4 regions of the Paenarthrobacter sp. YJN-5 genome follow, and region 3 is predicted to be linked to each of the others. Evidence: predicted binding sites of a transcription regulator. Region 3 holds the regulator's gene; each other region holds the start of a gene.
The links. Region 3 encodes HrcA, which represses chaperone genes, less so after heat shock. Its sites were predicted from a motif close to TTNGCACTCGNNNNNNNCGAGTGCNAA; they were not measured.

Region 1 (4,435 bases), 840 kb from region 3:
TCGCGTCCAAGTGGCGCCAGGGGATCGTGGAACATCCGCGCCAAGCCGAACTTCTCCGTGCTTTGCTCAAGGACGGCAGGGTTACCTTGCCTGCCCTGAGCGCACAGGCGCCGGACCTGGTTCCGCGCTTGGTCCCGGTCTGGTCGGTCAGCCCCTACCTTCTCACCGGGGTTCTTCCGGCCGAGCAGAAGTTCGACGCCGTGGTGATCATCGACGCCGAATCGACGTCCCTCCAAGCGGTGCTCCCGGCTATTGCCCGGGCCCGTCAGGTGGTGGCTTTCGGTGACGCGAAGATCGCCAATGCGCGGACGTTCAGCGTGGCCGTGGAACCTCCGGTTGCCGGGGTAGCCAGCCACGAAGCCGTGGACAGCGCCTTCAAGGCACTGGCACGGATCCTGCCAACGTGGCAATTGAACTGGGTCTACCGTGCGGTGGACGAGGACCTGGTCCTGCAGCTGAGCAAGAACTATTACGACGGCGGACTTCGGCGGCTCCCCGACGGCAGCTCCGTAACGGGCCTGGACCGCTCCATTGTGGTGGAGTACATTCCTGACGGCACCGGCCTGCCGGGAGCCGACCATGAGGGCGTTGAATCCGTCGCAGCCGAGGTGAACCGGGTAGTTGACCTGGTCTTCGAACACGCCCGCCTGCGGCCCCGCACCTCGTTGGCTGTTGTGACGGCCAGCCTGCGCCACGCGGCCCGGATCGGCGAGGCCATCAGGCTGCAGTTGCCCAACCACCCGCTGCTGCAGACCTTCTTCGGTGCTGGACCGGAGTCCTTCCGGGTGGTTGACCTGGAGCGGGCGCAGGGCCTTGTGCGGGATCACGTGATCTTCTCGCTCGGCTATGGTCGCACGCCGCACGGCCGTGCACTGCACTCCTTCGGTCCGTTGTCCACTGAGGGTGGGCGGAACCGCTTCGCGTTGGCCATGACCCGGGCCAGGCGCTCGATGCACGTCCTGAGCTGCTTCCGCCCGGAGGACCTGGACCTGGACCGGCTTTCGCATGGTGCGGTTGATTTCTACGAACTGCTGGATCGCGAGCTTTCGGGTAACAGCAATCTGGGTACACCCGCTTCCCGCGCGGTGGCCAGCGAACAGGCCCTGGGTGAAGATCCGCTGGTTGCCGACCTCGGTGAGAGATTGCGGGCGAGGGGAGCCCGGGTATGGCATCTCTACGATGGCGTCCTGGATATTGCCGCAGCCGCCGATCCCGTGCACACCATCGGCAGGGAAGGCGCGGAGATTCCTACCCCCGTGGCCATCGAGTCGGATGGTACGGAACGGTACCGCCGGATGAGCGTCCGTGAGCGCAGCAGGCTCCGCCCGCAGTTGCTCGAGCGGATGGGATGGCGCTACATGTCCTTGTGGACCATCGAGGTTTTCACCGATCCCTCCTCCTGTGCCGATCGGATCGGCTCCTACTTGGGGCTTGAAAACCACGTTCCGCAGCCGGCGACTGCGCCCCACCATGGTTTCCTGGACATGGATGTAGAACAATTGGACTTGCGTGACGTCCAGCCCTCCTACATTCGCTCATCACCGGCAGCTCCGGTGGGCGTTGCGTCAGGGTCCGCAACCGGTGACGGGAAAGAAGCGACCGTGAACCCGGCTGAACCCGGCGCGAAGAGCCAGGATGTGGCCAAAGCCAAGGGCAGCGACGAATCCGGAAGCGACGAGTCCGGAAGCAAGGGGAGTACCGACGGGATGGCCAAGGCAACGGACGATGATGAAGGCAACGCAGACGCTACCGGCATGACGGAAAGCACGGAAAAGGAAGAACCGGAAGTGGATAGTGAGGCACCCGAGGACGCCAAGGGAAAGCGTGCTGCGGCTAAGCCCGCTGCTGAAGGCGTCCTGCCGAATAAGGCGGCCGAAGATGATCCGCGCCGATGGGGTGACGAACCCGGCTATGACCATGACCAATGGCTGAAGGAGCAGAAGCCCCCGCACTGGGGCTGACGTTCATTCTGCGGTGTCCGGTGGGCCGGATTGGGGTCCATGCACCAACATAAAGAAAAGCTTGCCGTGCGTTGAAGCGCCGGCAAGCTTTTCTGCTTGCTGGGGGTCTGCGGCTACCACTACCAGCCCATCCGCTTCGGATGTCCCCGGCCATTGACCGGGGGCATCGCCTTGGGCTGAGGTCCACAGCACAGGAACGGCCCCTGCCAGCACGTCATGGCGTGGGGAAGATTCGGATGCCTCGGTGGCCGAGAGGATGACCGAGATGAGCTGCCCGGGCGAGAGTAAGCGAATTGATGCCGGGTCGGCCATTCGGAGCGGGACGGCGGCCGACCCCGACGGTGCACCGGTGAGCAATCCCGGACCCAGGAAGCTGGTCTCGGTGGGGATTTGGCCTTTGGCCAGTGGTGCAGCGAGTTGGCGGCCCTGAAGACGTGCAGGGTCCTGGATGGCTCCGGGGAAGGAAGCGCTCCGGGGTACGCCGGCGGTGATGAAGTCTGCTTCAGAGACGCTGGCGCCGACCGGGAGGTCCCGGGCCGAAACCACTATGCTGACCTGTTGCTCGGGAACTGGAGTAAGTTGCTGGACGGCGATTCCGGTGGCCAGGCAGAGCAGCAGGGCCACTGTCAGGCGCCGATGCCTGGCTCCAAAGGAAGCGGCAGTGGCTGTCCAGCGCTGCCCGTGACGGCTTGGGTCTGTTGTACGGGTGGTGCCCCGATGGCGGCGGGTCCCGAAGGGCGTTTGCCTGGTGCGGAAGCGCGGTGCGGAGGGTGGCTTGAGTGGCATATGGCCACGCTAGCCAAGGGGTCCGGCCGCAGGGGAGCGGCCGGAAGCCCTATGTGGATAAAGCGATCAGCTGGCGGCGGCAGCAGGCGCAGGAGTCGCAGCGGGTGCCGGGGTCGCGGGAGCCGAAGGAGCGGCCGAAACCGTGCTTCCCTTGGAATCGCGGGAATCCGTGCGGTAGAACCCTGAGCCCTTGAAAACGACGCCGACGCTGTTGAACTTCTTGCGAAGCGCACCCTTGCACTCCGGGCACTCCGTCAGGGAACTGTCCGAAAAGGACTGCACGATGTCAAAGGCATGGTTGCAGTCTTTGCAGGCGTATGCGTAAGTGGGCACTGAATTCCTCCTTCAGAACAAAGTTCAGGTCCGGCGGCGGCGAGGGGAGGATAACCTCCCTTAGCAGTCGCAGGGCCTGAGTGCCAATTCTATCATCCCGTGGATTCCGCCCGTCGACCGGTCGTTATCTGTGCGGGATACCACGGCATATAACTACCGGCCGAGCCGGACAATTCCCGAGGGCGTCAGAACCTCCGTAACCGGCTGGTCAAAAGCCTCGGCGGGAATAGCACCGGACGGCAACACGTCGTCGTCGTACGTCACCGCTATGGTGCGCGGCCGCTGCGCCGAAGCCTTGAGGCCTTGGAGGAAACGGTCATAGTATCCGCCGCCCTGGCCGATCCTGTTGCCATCGCCGTCAACGGCAGTCGCGGGCATGAAGATGCCTGCCGCGTCCGCTCCTGCCACCGCACTGGTAAGCCTCTCGCCCTCGGGCTCATCGATGGGGGCGTAGGAGGACCTGACGAAGGTGGTTTCCGGCGTCCATTCCACCCAGCTCATCGTGCGCCCGGGCTCGCAGACGGGCAACAGGATCCTGTGCCCCTCCTGATGCAGGGCCTCAATCAATGGCAGGGTTGGCGGCTCGAAGGCCACGCCCAAGTAGACGGTAAAGGTGGCCGGGGACCCGCCTGAGACGTCCTTTGCCCAACTCACCCCGTGCCGTGCCAGCGCCTCTCCGGCCGCGGCAATTTGTTCCGGCGTGCGGTTTCGCCGCTGCAGCCGTCGGGCGCTGCGGATTTCTTCCTTGGATTCCATGTCCGTCCGTTTCGTCGAAGTGGTCCGGCGGGCCGGGCAGCGCTGCCCTTGCCGGACGTGAACGTCAACAGATTGTGCACACCCGCACGGCGGGGGTTTACCTTTTGACGTGATCCTTCCGTTAGATTAGTCCGGTGACTCACCATAACAATGCTGTCCGTAAGGCCGTCATCCCCGCAGCGGGTCTCGGTACCAGGTTCCTTCCTGCCACGAAGGCAATGCCGAAGGAAATGCTGCCCGTAGTTGACAAGCCCGCCATCCAGTATGTGGTCGAAGAAGCAGTCAAGGTCGGCTTGCACGACGTCCTCATGATCACCGGCCGCAGCAAGCGTGCCTTGGAGGATCACTTCGACCGTGTGCCGGCGCTTGAAGCCACGCTTGCGGAGAAGGGGGACACCACCAAGCTGGAGGCGATCCAGTCCGCCACCAACCTCGGGGACATCCACTACGTCCGCCAAGGCGATCCCAACGGTCTGGGCCATGCTGTGCTCCGTGCAAAGCAGCACGTGGGGCACGAGCCCTTCGCCGTGCTCCTCGGTGACGACCTCATCGATCCCAAGGACGACCTCCTGAGCGAAATGATCGCCGTGCAGCAGAAG
Region 2 (4,435 bases), 370 kb from region 3:
GCCAGGAGAATCTCTGCCTGGCGCCCCGATTCACGGGGTGGGACCGTGACGGCGGCTTTGCCGACCACATGACGGTGAATGAGGACTTCGCCTATGCCTTGCCTGCGCGCTTCACCAACGAACAAGCGGCACCGCTCCTGTGCTCGGGGATTATTGGCTACAGGGCCCTGGAACGGGCTGCGCTACCGCCGGGAGGGCGGCTGGGCATCTATGGCTTCGGCGGGTCCGCCCACTTGACGGCCCAAATCGCCATCAGCCAAGGCGCGTCGGTCTACGTCATGACCCGTTCGGCACAAGCCCGGGACCTGGCCCTCAGCCTCGGAGCGGTTTATGCCGGCGACGCCTACGATGCTCCGCCGCTCCCCCTGGACTCAGCCATTCTTTTTGCTCCCGTGGGCGATCTGGTTCCGGTCGCCCTGCGGGCGTTGGATCGCGGCGGAACCCTGGCCATTGCCGGCATCCACCTCACGGACATCCCGTCCCTCAATTACGAAAATGAACTCTTCTATGAACGGCAGATCCGCAGCGTCACCGCCAATACCCGGGCCGACGGCACCGCATTCCTGGCCCTGGCCGCGGAGATCGGACTGGCCCCAACCGTCACCACCTACGACTTCACGGAAGCGGACCGTGCGCTGGAGGATCTGGCCAACGACCGCGTCACCGGCGCTGCGGTTCTGAAGATGCGGTGACAGGTCCACCGACGCGACGCCGTGGACGGCCCGGCGTGTGGGGACCAGGGGCAACGTCAGCTATGAGTCTCCGTGTCATCTCCACCCAGCCGGCGCTCCAGCTTTTCTTCCGCGGCCTCCCGGCGTTTGCCGATGCGGAGCATCCTTTGGACCAGGGGGCTGCCTTGGAGAGGGAGACCCGTCAGCCTCTTGCGGGAACGCCCTTTTCCCTGGCCGTCGTTGGGCCGTTGGGGCTCCGACTCCGGGTTGACCCGTCCACCCATCACTGACTCCTCCCTGCACCCGGCAATTCCGCGGGCATGTCCCCATCCTGCAGCAGTCCCCGGCGCAGGGTAAGGGCCGGAAGACCCCGGCGCGGGCGGGGACTTTGGACTCTGGAAGCCGCGCTGCCAAGGCGAAAAGCTGGTACTGCCGGGAAAGGTTCCGCGGCGGATAAGAGATGGAGGCTGGCATGACCGAGCTGACGAAATGGCTTGATGCGCGTCGCTCACCGATGGAGCTTATCGAGAGATTGTTCGACGGCGACAGCACCGCCGGGGGGATCAAAGTCGAGGAAGTGGTTGACGGGAATACGTTGGTGATCCGTGCCGAACTTCCCGGCATCGACCCGGAAAAGGACGCGGAAATCACCGTCTCCGACGGCGGCCTGACCATCCGGGCCGAACGCCAGGAAAAGAAGGAGCACAAGGAAAAGGACAGCTACCGCTCGGAGTTCCGGTATGGCTCCTTTGTCCGCCGCATACCTTTGCCGGACGGCGTGAAGGAAGGCGACGTGACCGCTTCCTACAAGGACGGCGTCCTCGAAGTACGGGCACCCATCCCGGAAAAGACAGCGGCAGCTTCGCCGTCGAAGGTTCCCATCACCAGGAGTTGAGAACGTGCTACGGGCAGGTGCGGATGGAATGGCACCTGCCCGGCCTGTCACCAGCCGCCGCTATCAGTACACCCATGGGGGTATACCATGGAGGGCAGCAACCCACCGATGGAGCACCCTCATGGAACTGAACCCCACCGAACTCACGCCTGTGATCAACCGCCTCAAGCGCGCACAGGGGCAGCTCGCCGCCGTCACCCGCATGTTGGAAGAAGGCCGTGACTGCAAAGACGTCGTCACCCAGCTCGCCGCAGTTTCGAAGGCGCTGGACCGGGCCGGCTTCGCCATCATCGCCACGGGCCTGGAGCAGTGCATCATCCAGGAGGACCAAACGATGGACAGGAAAGAGCTGGAGAAGCTGTTCCTCTCCCTCGCCTGACGCCAGACGCCCAGACAGTAAGGCAGCAGGGCGGCAGGGCAGGTCAGCCGAACAGCATTTCGGCCTCCAAATACCGGTCCTCCGGGACCGTGTGCAGCTCACCAATCGCGGCAGCAAGGTCAACAGTAGTGACGTCCGTGCCCCGCGAGGAAACCATCACGCCCCACTCCCCCTTGGATGCTGCACGGACAGCGGCCATTCCCAACCGCGTTGCCAGGACCCTGTCGAAGGCCGTGGGCGCCCCGCCCCGCTGGATGTGCCCCAGGACCGTGGCCCTGCATTCGATTCCCGTCAGTTCCTGGAGCTGTTCCTCCAAGAGGTATCCGATCCCGCCCAAGCGCGGACGGCCAAAGGTATCGAGTCCGCGCGGGAAGTAGGGAGCATCCTGGCCTGATGGAACGTAGGCCTCCGCCACCACCACCAGTGGCGCCCTGCCCCGGTTCCGGGCTGACAGGACCCACGCCGCTGCCTGCTCCAGGCTCACCCGGCGTTCCGGGATCAAGATGGCGTGCGCTCCGGCGGCCATGCCTGCATGAAGGGCAATCCAGCCGGCGTTGCGCCCCATGACCTCGGCAATCATGCACCTGTGGTGGGATTCGCCGGTGGTGCGCAGCCGATCGATCGCTTCGGTGGCCGTTTGCACGGCGGTGTCGAACCCGAAGGTGTAGTCCGTTGCGCTGAGGTCGTTATCGATGGTCTTGGGGACGCCGATGACCTTGATGCCCGATTCGCCCAGGATCCGGGCAGCGGCGAGGGTGCCCTCTCCCCCCACCGCAATCAAGCCGTCAACCTGGCCGCGCTCCAAGGATGCGATGACTGCCGGGGCTCCCCCGGACGTGATGGGGTTGGTCCGGGAGGTTCCCAGTATTGTTCCGCCCAAACGCGAAAGGCCCCTGACCGATTCAAGGGTCAGGGGTACGGAGTTGTTGCTGAGCACGCCGCTCCAACCGTCCAGGTAGCCCACGAAGTCATACTGCCCGGTCCGGACCCCGGCCAGGACTGCTCCCCGGATGACGGCATTGACGCCCGGGCAGTCGCCACCGCTCGTCAGGATCCCCAACCTTTTCATCGCGAACCCGCCTGCAGCCTGAAACTCCGGCTCTCTCCTGCCGGCAGCATCAGTGTTTGGTCACGGACCTGGATCCGGAGCGGAGGAGCGCTGCCGGGAGAGGACGTGACCCGGATCCGTTCCGTGGTCAGTTCGATGCCCAGCCAGTGTCCCTGGGTCGTCACCGTGAAGGACACGGCGTTGAGTCCGTGCGGCATATTGGGGGTGAAGGTGATTCCTGAACGGTCCATCCGCAGCCCCGCGAAACTTCTTTGGATGACGTCCACCGTGCCCGCCATCGCACCGAGGTGGATACCGGCTTTGGTCGTGCCGTGCTGGGTGTCATCCAAGTCCGCGTCGAGTGCTTCGCGGTAGCTTTCCCAGGCGCGGTCAGGGTCCACGGCAGCCAGGACGGAAGCGTGCGCCACCCTGCTCAGTGTCGAGCCGTGCGCTGTCCTGGCGAGGTAGTACTCAACGGTCCGCGCCAGCTGCGCCTCGGTCATGCGGTAACCCAGTTGGTGGAGCATCGCGATGAGGCCGGAACCACCCAGCAAGTACGGCAACATGAGGACGTCCGCCTGCTTGGCGAGCTTGTAGCGGTTGACGTCATCGCCTTCCGCCCCCAGGATCAGGTCCAGCCGCTCTATGTTGTCGTACTCTTGCCGGTAGCCATCCCAGTCCAGCTCCCGCAGCAGATCGTAGCCTTCGAACTGGCTGATCAGTCCGTCTTTGTTGAACGGCACATACATGGCCCGGGAGAGCCTGCGCCAGTGTGCCCGCTCGCGTTTGCCGACACCCAGCCGTTCCAGCAGTTCCTGCTGTTCGTGGCCCGGGAACATTGAGGTGACTTCGGCGGCCTTGCCACAAACCCACGCCGCCATGACGTTCGTGTAAGCGTTGTCGTCCAGGCCGGGAACATCCCGCCCGGGCAACCAGGTGTGGTATTCATCCGGGCCCGCCACTCCGCGGATGTGGTAGCGGCGGTGACCGGGATCGTGGACGGCAAGGGAAGCAAAACAGCGTGCCACGTCTATGAGCAGCTCCGCGCCGTGTCCCAGCAACCACGGGACGTCGTTGGTGGATTCGAAGTACTGCCAGGCGTTGAACGCCACTGCGAGTCCGGCGTGGACCTGCAGGTGCGAATAATCCGGCACCCATTGTCCTGAGCGCGGGTTGTAAAGCCAATCCGGTGTTTCTTCCGTGCCGTCGCTGCCGCTCTGCCACGGAAACAGCGCACCGGACAAGCCCCTTGCGACGGCGGCCCGACGGGCGGCGGGCAGCCGCCGCCAACGGTAGTCCAGCAGGGCTTTGGAAACCTCGGGCATGCGCGGGTTCAGGACCGGGAGGACAAACAGCTCGTCCCAAAACACGTGGCCGCGGTATCCCTCGCCGTGCAGTCCACGGGCGGGAACACCGACGTCGAGTTCGGCCGTGTGCGGAGT
Region 3 (4,435 bases):
GGCCACTGCACTCGTTGCAGGGATCCTTGATGATGGTGCCGAATCCTTCACAGGATCCGCAGGGCGCGGTGGTCATGACCTGGCCCAGAATGGAGCGCACAGCGCGCTGGACCTGGCCACTGCCGCCACAAATGTCACAACGTTCGGGGTGGGTACCCGGACGGCAGCAGCTGCCGTCACAGGTGGGGCACACAACAGCCGTGTCCACTTCGAGCTTCTTGTTGACGCCGAACACGGCGTCCTTGAGATCAATGCGCACGCTGATGAGGGCGTCCTGGCCACGACGCACGCGGGACGCGGGACCTCCGTGACCCCCGCCCCCGCCGAAGAAGGTGTCGAAAATGTCCTGGAAGGCAAAGCCTTGCCCGGAATAGCCGCCGCCGAATCCGTTGTCCGTTCCGTTTTCATTGCCCGTGGCGTCGTACACCCTGCGTTTTTGCGGGTCTGACAGGACTTCGTAAGCGTGGGTCACGGCCTTGAAGCGTTCGGCGACATCCTCCCCCGGATTCACATCCGGGTGGAGCTTGCGCGCCAACTTGCGGTACGCCTTTTTGATCTCTTCCCCGGTGGCTTCCGGCGAGACTCCCAAAACGTCATAGTGGCTGCTCAAAGTCGGTATCTCTTCCTTGTTGTACTGCGGTCTTTGGTGACGGCCGGTTTCAGCCGCCGAGAATTCGGGAAAGGTAGCGCGCTACGGCGCGGACTGCCGCCATGGTGGTGGGGTAGTCCATACGGGTGGGACCGAGGATTCCAACCTTGGCGCCGGAACCGTAGCCGGTAGCCACCACGGAGGCCTCGGCCAGGCCGTCGTAGGGATTTTCCCGGCCGATGCTCACCGTCACGCCGCGCGGATCATCCCCCATGTCCGACAACAACCGGAGCATGACAACTTGTTCCTCAAGGGCCTCCAGCACGGGTCCTATGCTCAGGGGGAAGTCCACGTTGGAACGGGCGAGGTTGGCCGTGCCGGCCATCAGGATCCGCTCTTCCTTGCTGGTATCGCTGAGGGCCTGGAGTCCGTTGGCCAGCATCTGGGCGAGTCCCCGCAGCTCCGGCGGGCACAACGCCACCACGGACGGCAAGACCTGTGGAAGGAGGTCCATCTGCGTGCCTGCGATGCTGCCCAGGAAGCGTGAACGCAGCGCCATGAGGGCCTCGTTGGCAACGTCGGCACCGGCATCGATGACCTTCTGCCCAACGCTTCCAGTGTCGGCAATCAGCACCACGAGCACTTGCTTTGGCCCGAGGAGAACAAACTCCACATGGCGCACCACGGCGCGCTTGGAGTGCGGATACTGCACGACGGCGACCTGGTTGGTCAGCTGCGACAGGAGCCTGACGGTCCGCTCAAGGATGTCGTCAATATCATCCGGACCCTCAAGCAGGGAGTGGATGGCACGACGCTCAGCGGCCGACAGGGGCTTAACCTGGGAGATCCGGTCCACGAACAGGCGGTAGCCCTTGTCCGTCGGAATACGGCCGGCGCTGGTGTGTGGTGCTGCGATCAGCCCCTCTTCTTCAAGCACCGCCATGTCGTTGCGGATGGTCGCACTGGATACGCCCAGGTGGTGGCGTTCTACCAGGGCCTTGGAACCAACAGGCTCCCGCGAATGTACGTAGTCCTCAACAATGGCACGCAGAACTTCGAGTTTGCGTGGCTCACTCATTCCAACACCTCCTGACAGACCATCCGGCCCATGCACTGATGCACGAGGGACCTTCAGCTGACCCTTTTGCTTAGCACTCGACATGCCCAAGTGCTAACAAGTCTAGTATGGGCCACCGCGTTGCTAGCATTGAAACCGCCCGCGCAGACATCCATGGCAGGCCCGGCGGCGACTGCGGCCCGGCAGCCGTCCAAGCCCGAAGAGTTAGGTCATTCCTTGGCTTATGACACCTGGGGTCCACAGGACCTGACCGCTCCTGCCCAACGCCGGCTACCGGAGGTACCCGTGCAACGCGGGATGGTGCTGGAGGATGCCCAATCCGGTTGGGTGGGTGCGGTCACCCGCGTGGAAAAGTCCGGCGGGATGCACATCGTAGCCCTCGAAGACCGGCGCGGAAAAACCAAGTCCTTCCAGCTGGGCTTCGGCTTCCTGCTGGAAGGTCAGCCCATCCGGCTCCTGCCTCCCGCGCCCAAGGCACCCGCCACTGCAGCCTCCCCCACACGGACAGCCTCGGGTTCCGTGCGCGTCAGTGGCCAACGCGCCCAGGTGGCCAAAGCGAGCCGTATCTGGGTGGAGGGCAAGCACGATGCGGAACTCGTGGAAAAAGTATGGGGTGACGACCTCCGCGTGGAGGGCATCGTCGTCGAGCCCCTGCACGGGGTGGATGACCTCAAAGCCGCGATAGCAGCCTTCAACCCCGGCCCGGGGCGCAAGCTGGGAATCCTCGTGGACCACCTCGTAGCCGGCTCCAAGGAATCGCGGATCGCCGCCGAAGCGATGACTTTGCCGGGCGCTGCCGGTAACGTCCTGATCGTGGGACACCCCTACGTGGATGTCTGGCAGGCGATCCGGCCCAAGGTCCTTGGCATCGCCCAATGGCCCGATGTTCCCCGCGGTACGGACTGGAAGACGGGGATCCTGCGCGCTTTTGGCTGGCCGCACGAGACTGCAGAGGACATCGGACTCGGCTGGCAGCGCCTTTTGGGCGCGGTCCGCACCTACGCCGACCTTGAAGCATCCCTCCTGGGCCGCGTGGAGGAAGTCATCGACTTCCTCACCGCGGCCTGACTCCAGCGCTGGGCGTCCGACGGCGGCGGGCGGCGGGTTGGTCCCGGAACAGCCCCGGACCCTATATTCTGGGACAGCAACACCGCAGCATTTTTAAAGCAAAGGGAACCAACGTGTCAGAGAACGCCCCAGAAGAACCGGGCAGGGCCGCAGGTCAGCCCCAGTACCATGGCGCGCCTGCAAACGCACTCCCTCTCACAGCCAGCGAAGACCGCCAGTGGGCAACCCTGGCGCACTTCGGTGGAATCCTCGGGTGCCTGCCCTCGCTGCTGATCTACTTGATTTTCCGCGACAGGGGTCCCTTTACAGCGCAGGAATCCAAGGAAGCGCTCAACTTCACGCTGCCGCCCACCATTGCAGCGGCCGTAGCGAACATCCTCGTGCTGCTACCGGTTGTAGGGAACATCTTTGCCGTCATCGCCACGGCAATCTGGGTGGCACTCACGTGCTTCTCCGTCTCCGCCGGCATCCGCGTGAACCACGGCCAGCCGCACCGCTACCGCTTCAACCTTCGCTGGATCAAGTAGCGGCGACGCCGATCTTTCCGCAGGGCCGATCTTTCCGGAGGTCAGTCCGGCAGGATGCGCCGCACTACCGCATCGGCCAACAAGCGTCCCTTAAGGGTCAGCACCAAGCGACCTTGGAAGGCCGCAGCAGGTTCGGCCAGGCCATCGGCTATCAAACCCGCCACAGCACGCCTGCCGTCCTTGTCCAAGCCATCTATGGCCAGGCCTGACACAAGCCGCGCCTCCAGCATGATCCGCTCCACATCCCGTGTTCCGGCGTCGAGCGTTTCCCTGCCCGCAGCCGGAGATTCGCCGGCCACCAGGCGGGAAGCATAGGCAGCGGGGTGCTTGACGTTCCACCACCGGACGCCACCCACATGGGAATGCGCTCCGGGGCCGATACCCCACCAGTCGTCGCCGCGCCAATATGCCAGGTTGTGGCGGCAGGCCTGCTCAGGTGTCCTGGCCCAGTTGCTGACCTCATACCAGCCCAGGCCGGCTTGCGAGATCAGCTGGTCGGCAAGTTCATACTTGGCCGCGTGGTCGTCGTCGTCGATGCCGGGCACCTCGCCACGGCGGATCTGGGCGGCAAGCTTGGTCCCCTCCTCCACGATCAAGGCGTAGGCGCTGATGTGGTCGGGCTCGTAGGAGAGCGCGGTCTCCAACGACGCCCGCCAGTCGGCCATGGACTCCCCCGGCGTCCCGTAAATCAGGTCCAGGCTGACGGCCAGCCCTGCTTCCCGGGCCCACTGAACAACTTGGGGGACACGGCTGGGCGTGTGGGTCCGGTCCAGTACCTTGAGGACGTGCGGGACTGCCGACTGCATGCCAAAGGAGACACGGGTGAAGCCGGCGTCCTTGAGGACCTGCAGCGACTCACGGGTTACCGAATCCGGGTTGGCCTCCGTGGTGACCTCAGCGCCGTCTTCCAGTCCCCAATGCCCCACTGCGGTCCGCAGTATCTCCGCGAGGTCTTCGGCCGGCAGCAGCGTGGGCGTGCCACCGCCAAAGAAAACGGTACTCATGGGACGCCGCGGCAGGCCTGAATCCTCAAGCACTTTTGCGGCGAAGTCGACCTCCGACGCTGCGGTACCTGAGTAGGCAGCTTGTGAGGCTCCCCCGCCCAGCTCAGTGGCGGTGTAGGTGTTGAAATCGCAGTAGCCGCACCGCACCGCGCAGAACGGTATGTGGACG
Region 4 (4,435 bases), 1.4 Mb from region 3:
CCCAAAAAATCCGCGGGATGCCGACAACGGACTTGGATGTGCGGACACAATCGACGGTGCCCCGTTCAACAGTGGCCCCACGGACTCCGCATCCTTCCCCCAAAGGACGGCCACGAGCGGCTTAGGCTGCCCGTCGGCGTCGGTGCGGTTCACCACGGCGCTGACGGCCGCCGTCGTGATGGTTTCCCATCCCTTGCCGCGGTGCGAGCCTGCGTTCCCGGCATTCACGCTGAGGACGCGGTTCAGCAACAGCACTCCTTGCCCCGCCCAGGCACTGAGGTCGCCGTGGACGCGTGGCGGCAGTCCAAGGTCGTCGTGGAGTTCGCGGTAGATATTGGCCAGGCTCCGGGGGATGGGCCGCGTCTCCCGGGAGACGGAGAAGGAAAGCCCGACGGCGTGTCCCGGCGAGGGGTACGGGTCCTGTCCCAGTATCAGGACCTTCACGTCGGCCAGCGGCTGACGAAAAGCCCTCAGCAGATTGCCGGCGGCGGGAAGGACCTGCGCTCCCTGCCCGGCCTGCGCAGCGACGAAGCCCAGTGCCGCGCGAAGCTGCGGCTCAACCGGGCTCAGGGCCTGCACCCAGTCCGGCGCCATCAAGTCCTCCAGCGGCGTGTCCAACAGTTCATCAAAGCCCTGACCCGAGGGGCTTGCAGGTTCCAAGTCAAAGAGCGCTTCCTCACCAGTCACCCGGCAATTGTCTCCCGTGACGCGCGGCACTTCCGAATGACAGTGGTGTTATTCGCCCGTAACATGGGGAGGAGGAAATCCCCTTACCCGCGTCTTGAGGAGTGTGCCGTGGCCGAACCCGCGCCGGAATCGATGGCGGAGCAGGGCACCGGTTTCGCCCTTGCAGACCTGGCCGCAGGTGTTCGGGCAGATTCTCCGTTGAGTGAGCGCGAGCAGCAGATACTGGCCCTGGAGCGGCAGTGGTGGAAGTACGCCGGGGCCAAGGAACAGGCCATCCGCGAACTGTTTGATCTCTCCGCAACGCACTATTACCAGATCCTGAATGCGCTGATCGATACCGAGGAAGCCTTGGCCCACGATCCCATGCTGGTCAAGAGACTGCGTAGACTACGTACGTCGCGCCAACGTGCGCGCACAGCGCGTCGCTTGGGGTCCGACGCATAATTCGCACGGCTGAACTGTCAGCAGCAACCAGCAAGGACAACGCTTCACCATGACCAAATATGCCAAGGATGAATTCGACCGGGTTCCGCAAAACACGTCCCGTCAGGGTGTGCACAGGGACGCCACGGAAACGCCGCGGCCTACTCTGTGGCCGGTCCTCACTGTGGGCGCCGTGGCCTTGGTTCTTGGCCTGGTGGCATTCCTGATCCTTCCGCGGCTGGGCATCGTGGCGCCCTCGGCATCTTCCAGCACCTCGACGCCGGCCGCACAGCAGAGCGAGGCGGCACCTTCGGCAACACCCACGACGTCGGAGAGCGCGCCTATCGCTTCGGGCGAACCCACTCCGGACACGACTGCCTCGGAGTCGCCGTCTGCAACGCCTTCTTCGGCTCCTGTCGACAAGACGACCGCAGTGGCTGTCTACAACGGCACTGCCACCGCCGGGCTGGCCAGCCGCGTCGCCGGGTTGGTTCAGGGAGACGGATGGGCGCTGGGCGCGGTAGGAAACTGGGGAGGACTTCCGCAGCAGACGTCCGTGGTCTTCTACAACGCTCCGGAGCAGAAGGCGAACGCCGATGCCGTAGCTTCCCTGCTGGGCATCACCACCGTTGTGGAGTCCCCGGACGTGCAGCAGCCCTTGGTCGTCGTAGTGGGACCCGGCTACCAGTAAAGAGCCGAAAATACGGGGATCCGGAGTCCATCCGGCAGAACTCGGTTAAGCCTCAATAACAAAAGCAGCCCCTCACTGGCCGGGAGCAGCGAACCGGCCGTGACAGTGGTTACAGTGGATGAATTCCGGCGCGGAGATCCCGGCTGCCGGCAACAGCTTCTGTGAAAGTGTGGGCATTATGGCTTTGGGGACCGTCAAGTGGTTCAACGCCGAAAAAGGGTACGGCTTCATCACTGTGGATGATTCCGGCGACGACGTTTTTGTCCATTGGTCGGCGATCCAGATGGACGGTTACCGCGCCTTGGAAGAGGGGCAGCGCGTGGAGTTCGAACTCGGCGAAGGCCTCAAGGGGCCGCAGGCTGAAAGCGTGCGTGTAGCCTAGCGGCTCAGCTTTCGGCTGAATGGGCCTCGCTGTTGGGTAGCAGCGGGGCCTTCCTGCTTGCACTCTCAACGGTCGAGTGCTAATTATTGATTTAGCACTCCTACGCATCGACTGCTAATTCCGGCCCCGTCCGCGGAGCAGGGATTACCGCCGCTGCCAAGGAGGAACAAGAAACACCCTGATGGGGTGAGGTCCGGAGCGCGGGGCATACAGAGGCCGCGAGCGAAGGGCCGTCCGTCGCGGGCATCCCATCTGACAGGTACCTTCTTAACGACTGTCCCGAAAGGACTACCGCCGTTATGGCCAAGATCATTGCATTTGATGAAGAGGCACGCCGCGGCCTCGAGCGGGGCCTGAACACCCTCGCTGACGCCGTCAAGGTCACCCTCGGCCCGCGTGGACGCAACGTCGTCCTCGAAAAGAAGTGGGGCGCTCCCACGATCACCAACGATGGCGTTTCCATCGCCAAGGAGATCGAGCTGGACGATCCTTACGAGAAGATCGGTGCTGAGCTGGTCAAGGAAGTTGCCAAGAAGACGGATGACGTCGCTGGCGACGGTACCACCACCGCTACTGTCCTCGCACAGGCCCTGGTCAAGGAAGGCCTGCGCAACGTTGCTGCCGGCGCCGACCCGCTGTCCCTGAAGCGCGGCATCGAGAAGGCAGTGGACGCTGTTATCAGCGAACTGCTTGCTTCCGCCAAGGAAATCGAAACCAAGGAAGAGATCGCAGCTACGGCTTCCATCTCCGCCGGTGACCAGGAAATCGGTGCACTGATCGCCGAAGCCCTGGACAAGGTGGGCAAGGAAGGCGTCATCACGGTCGAGGAATCCAACACCTTCGGCCTGGAGCTGGAACTCACCGAGGGCATGCGCTTCGACAAGGGTTACATCTCCGCTTACTTCGTCACCGACGCTGAGCGCCAGGAAACGGTCCTCGAAGACCCGTACATCCTGATCGTCAACTCCAAGATCTCCAACGTGAAGGAACTCGTCACGGTTCTGGAGAAGGTCATGCAGTCCAACAAGCCGCTGCTGATCATCGCCGAAGACATCGAGGGCGAGGCCCTGGCCACCCTGATCGTCAACAAGATCCGTGGCACCTTCAAGTCCGTTGCCGTCAAGGCTCCGGGCTTCGGTGACCGCCGCAAGGCCCAGCTGGCCGACATCGCCATCCTCACCGGTGGCCAGGTCATCTCCGAAGAGGTAGGCCTCAAGCTGGAGAACGCTGGACTGGAACTCCTCGGCACCGCCCGCAAGGTTGTTGTCACCAAGGACGAGACCACCATCGTTGAAGGTGCAGGCGACGCCGAGCAGATCGCCGGCCGTGTTGCCCAGATCCGCGCCGAGATCGAGAACTCCGATTCCGACTACGACCGCGAGAAGCTGCAGGAACGCCTGGCCAAGCTGGCCGGCGGCGTCGCAGTCATCAAGGCCGGTGCCGCTACCGAAGTTGAGCTCAAGGAACGCAAGCACCGCATTGAGGACGCCGTCCGCAACGCGAAGGCTGCCGTTGAAGAAGGCATCGTTGCCGGTGGTGGCGTTGCCCTCATCCAGGCAGGCGCCAAGGCATTCGCCAACCTCACCCTGCAGGGTGACGAGGCAACGGGTGCCAACATCGTCAAGGTTGCCATCGACGCACCGCTGAAGCAGATCGCTTTCAACGCCGGCATGGAGCCGGGCGTTGTGGTGGACAAGGTTCGCGGCCTGCCTTCCGGCCACGGCCTGAACGCTGCCTCCGGCGTCTACGAAGACCTGCTGGCTGCCGGCGTCAACGACCCCGTAAAGGTCACCCGTTCGGCCCTCCAGAACGCAGCTTCCATCGCTGGTCTCTTCCTGACCACCGAGGCTGTTGTTGCTGACAAGCCGGAGAAGAACGCTCCGGCTCCGGGCGGCGACGAGATGGGCGGCATGGGCGGCTTCTAAGCCTCCTGTCCTGCAGCATTACGCTTAGCAACGACGACGGCGGTCCTCACCTTCGGGTGGGGGCCGCCGTCGGCGTTTCCTGCCAGGGCCCGTTTGACGCGTGGATCGGCGAAAAGCCGCGAATGCGTCCAGTTCGTGGGGAAAATTGCGGCGACTGCGCATGGTTCCCGCGATCACGATGGAGGAGGGACGCGGCTTCAGTGTCTGTGAGGTCTGGCAGGATTGATTGCATGACGATTATTGCTGCCGCCGATGGTTCTGCCCTCGGTAATCCCGGGCCGGCCGGATGGGCCTGGTATGTTGACGACTCCTGTTGGCGCGCCGGTG

Region 1: a site for HrcA is predicted at 3,141-3,167, ahead of HMI59_RS06575 (FmdB family zinc ribbon protein). Genes of this name have one in related genera too.
Region 2: a site for HrcA is predicted at 1,059-1,085, ahead of HMI59_RS12285 (Hsp20/alpha crystallin family protein). Genes of this name have one in related genera too.
Region 4: a site for HrcA is predicted at 2,275-2,301, ahead of groL (chaperonin GroEL). Genes of this name have one in related genera too.

Annotation. Positions count from the first base shown of each region.
Region 1 is NZ_CP053544.1:1,388,559-1,392,993, forward strand. It holds gene HMI59_RS06565 (DUF4011 domain-containing protein) at 1-1,961, shown strand, start outside; gene HMI59_RS06570 (RcpC/CpaB family pilus assembly protein) at 1,965-2,747, opposite strand; gene HMI59_RS06575 (FmdB family zinc ribbon protein) at 2,814-3,080, opposite strand; gene HMI59_RS06580 (5-formyltetrahydrofolate cyclo-ligase) at 3,234-3,836, opposite strand; gene galU (UTP--glucose-1-phosphate uridylyltransferase GalU) at 3,971-4,435, shown strand, end outside.
Region 2 is NZ_CP053544.1:2,602,920-2,607,354, forward strand. It holds gene HMI59_RS12280 (zinc-dependent alcohol dehydrogenase family protein) at 1-692, shown strand, start outside; gene HMI59_RS12285 (Hsp20/alpha crystallin family protein) at 1,144-1,566, shown strand; gene HMI59_RS12290 (metal-sensitive transcriptional regulator) at 1,688-1,945, shown strand; gene HMI59_RS12295 (6-phosphofructokinase) at 1,989-3,014, opposite strand; gene HMI59_RS12300 (HAD-IA family hydrolase) at 3,011-4,435, opposite strand, start outside.
Region 3 is NZ_CP053544.1:2,231,473-2,235,907, reverse strand. It holds gene dnaJ (molecular chaperone DnaJ) at 1-610, opposite strand, end outside; gene hrcA (heat-inducible transcriptional repressor HrcA) at 660-1,667, opposite strand; gene HMI59_RS10645 (DUF3097 domain-containing protein) at 1,884-2,735, shown strand; gene HMI59_RS10640 (DUF4870 domain-containing protein) at 2,849-3,262, shown strand; gene hemW (radical SAM family heme chaperone HemW) at 3,304-4,435, opposite strand, start outside.
Region 4 is NZ_CP053544.1:3,601,602-3,606,036, reverse strand. It holds gene HMI59_RS16685 (uracil-DNA glycosylase) at 1-687, opposite strand, end outside; gene HMI59_RS16680 (DUF3263 domain-containing protein) at 796-1,131, shown strand; gene HMI59_RS16675 (LytR C-terminal domain-containing protein) at 1,181-1,801, shown strand; gene HMI59_RS16670 (cold-shock protein) at 1,980-2,183, shown strand; gene groL (chaperonin GroEL) at 2,483-4,108, shown strand; gene HMI59_RS16660 (ribonuclease HI family protein) at 4,339-4,435, shown strand, end outside.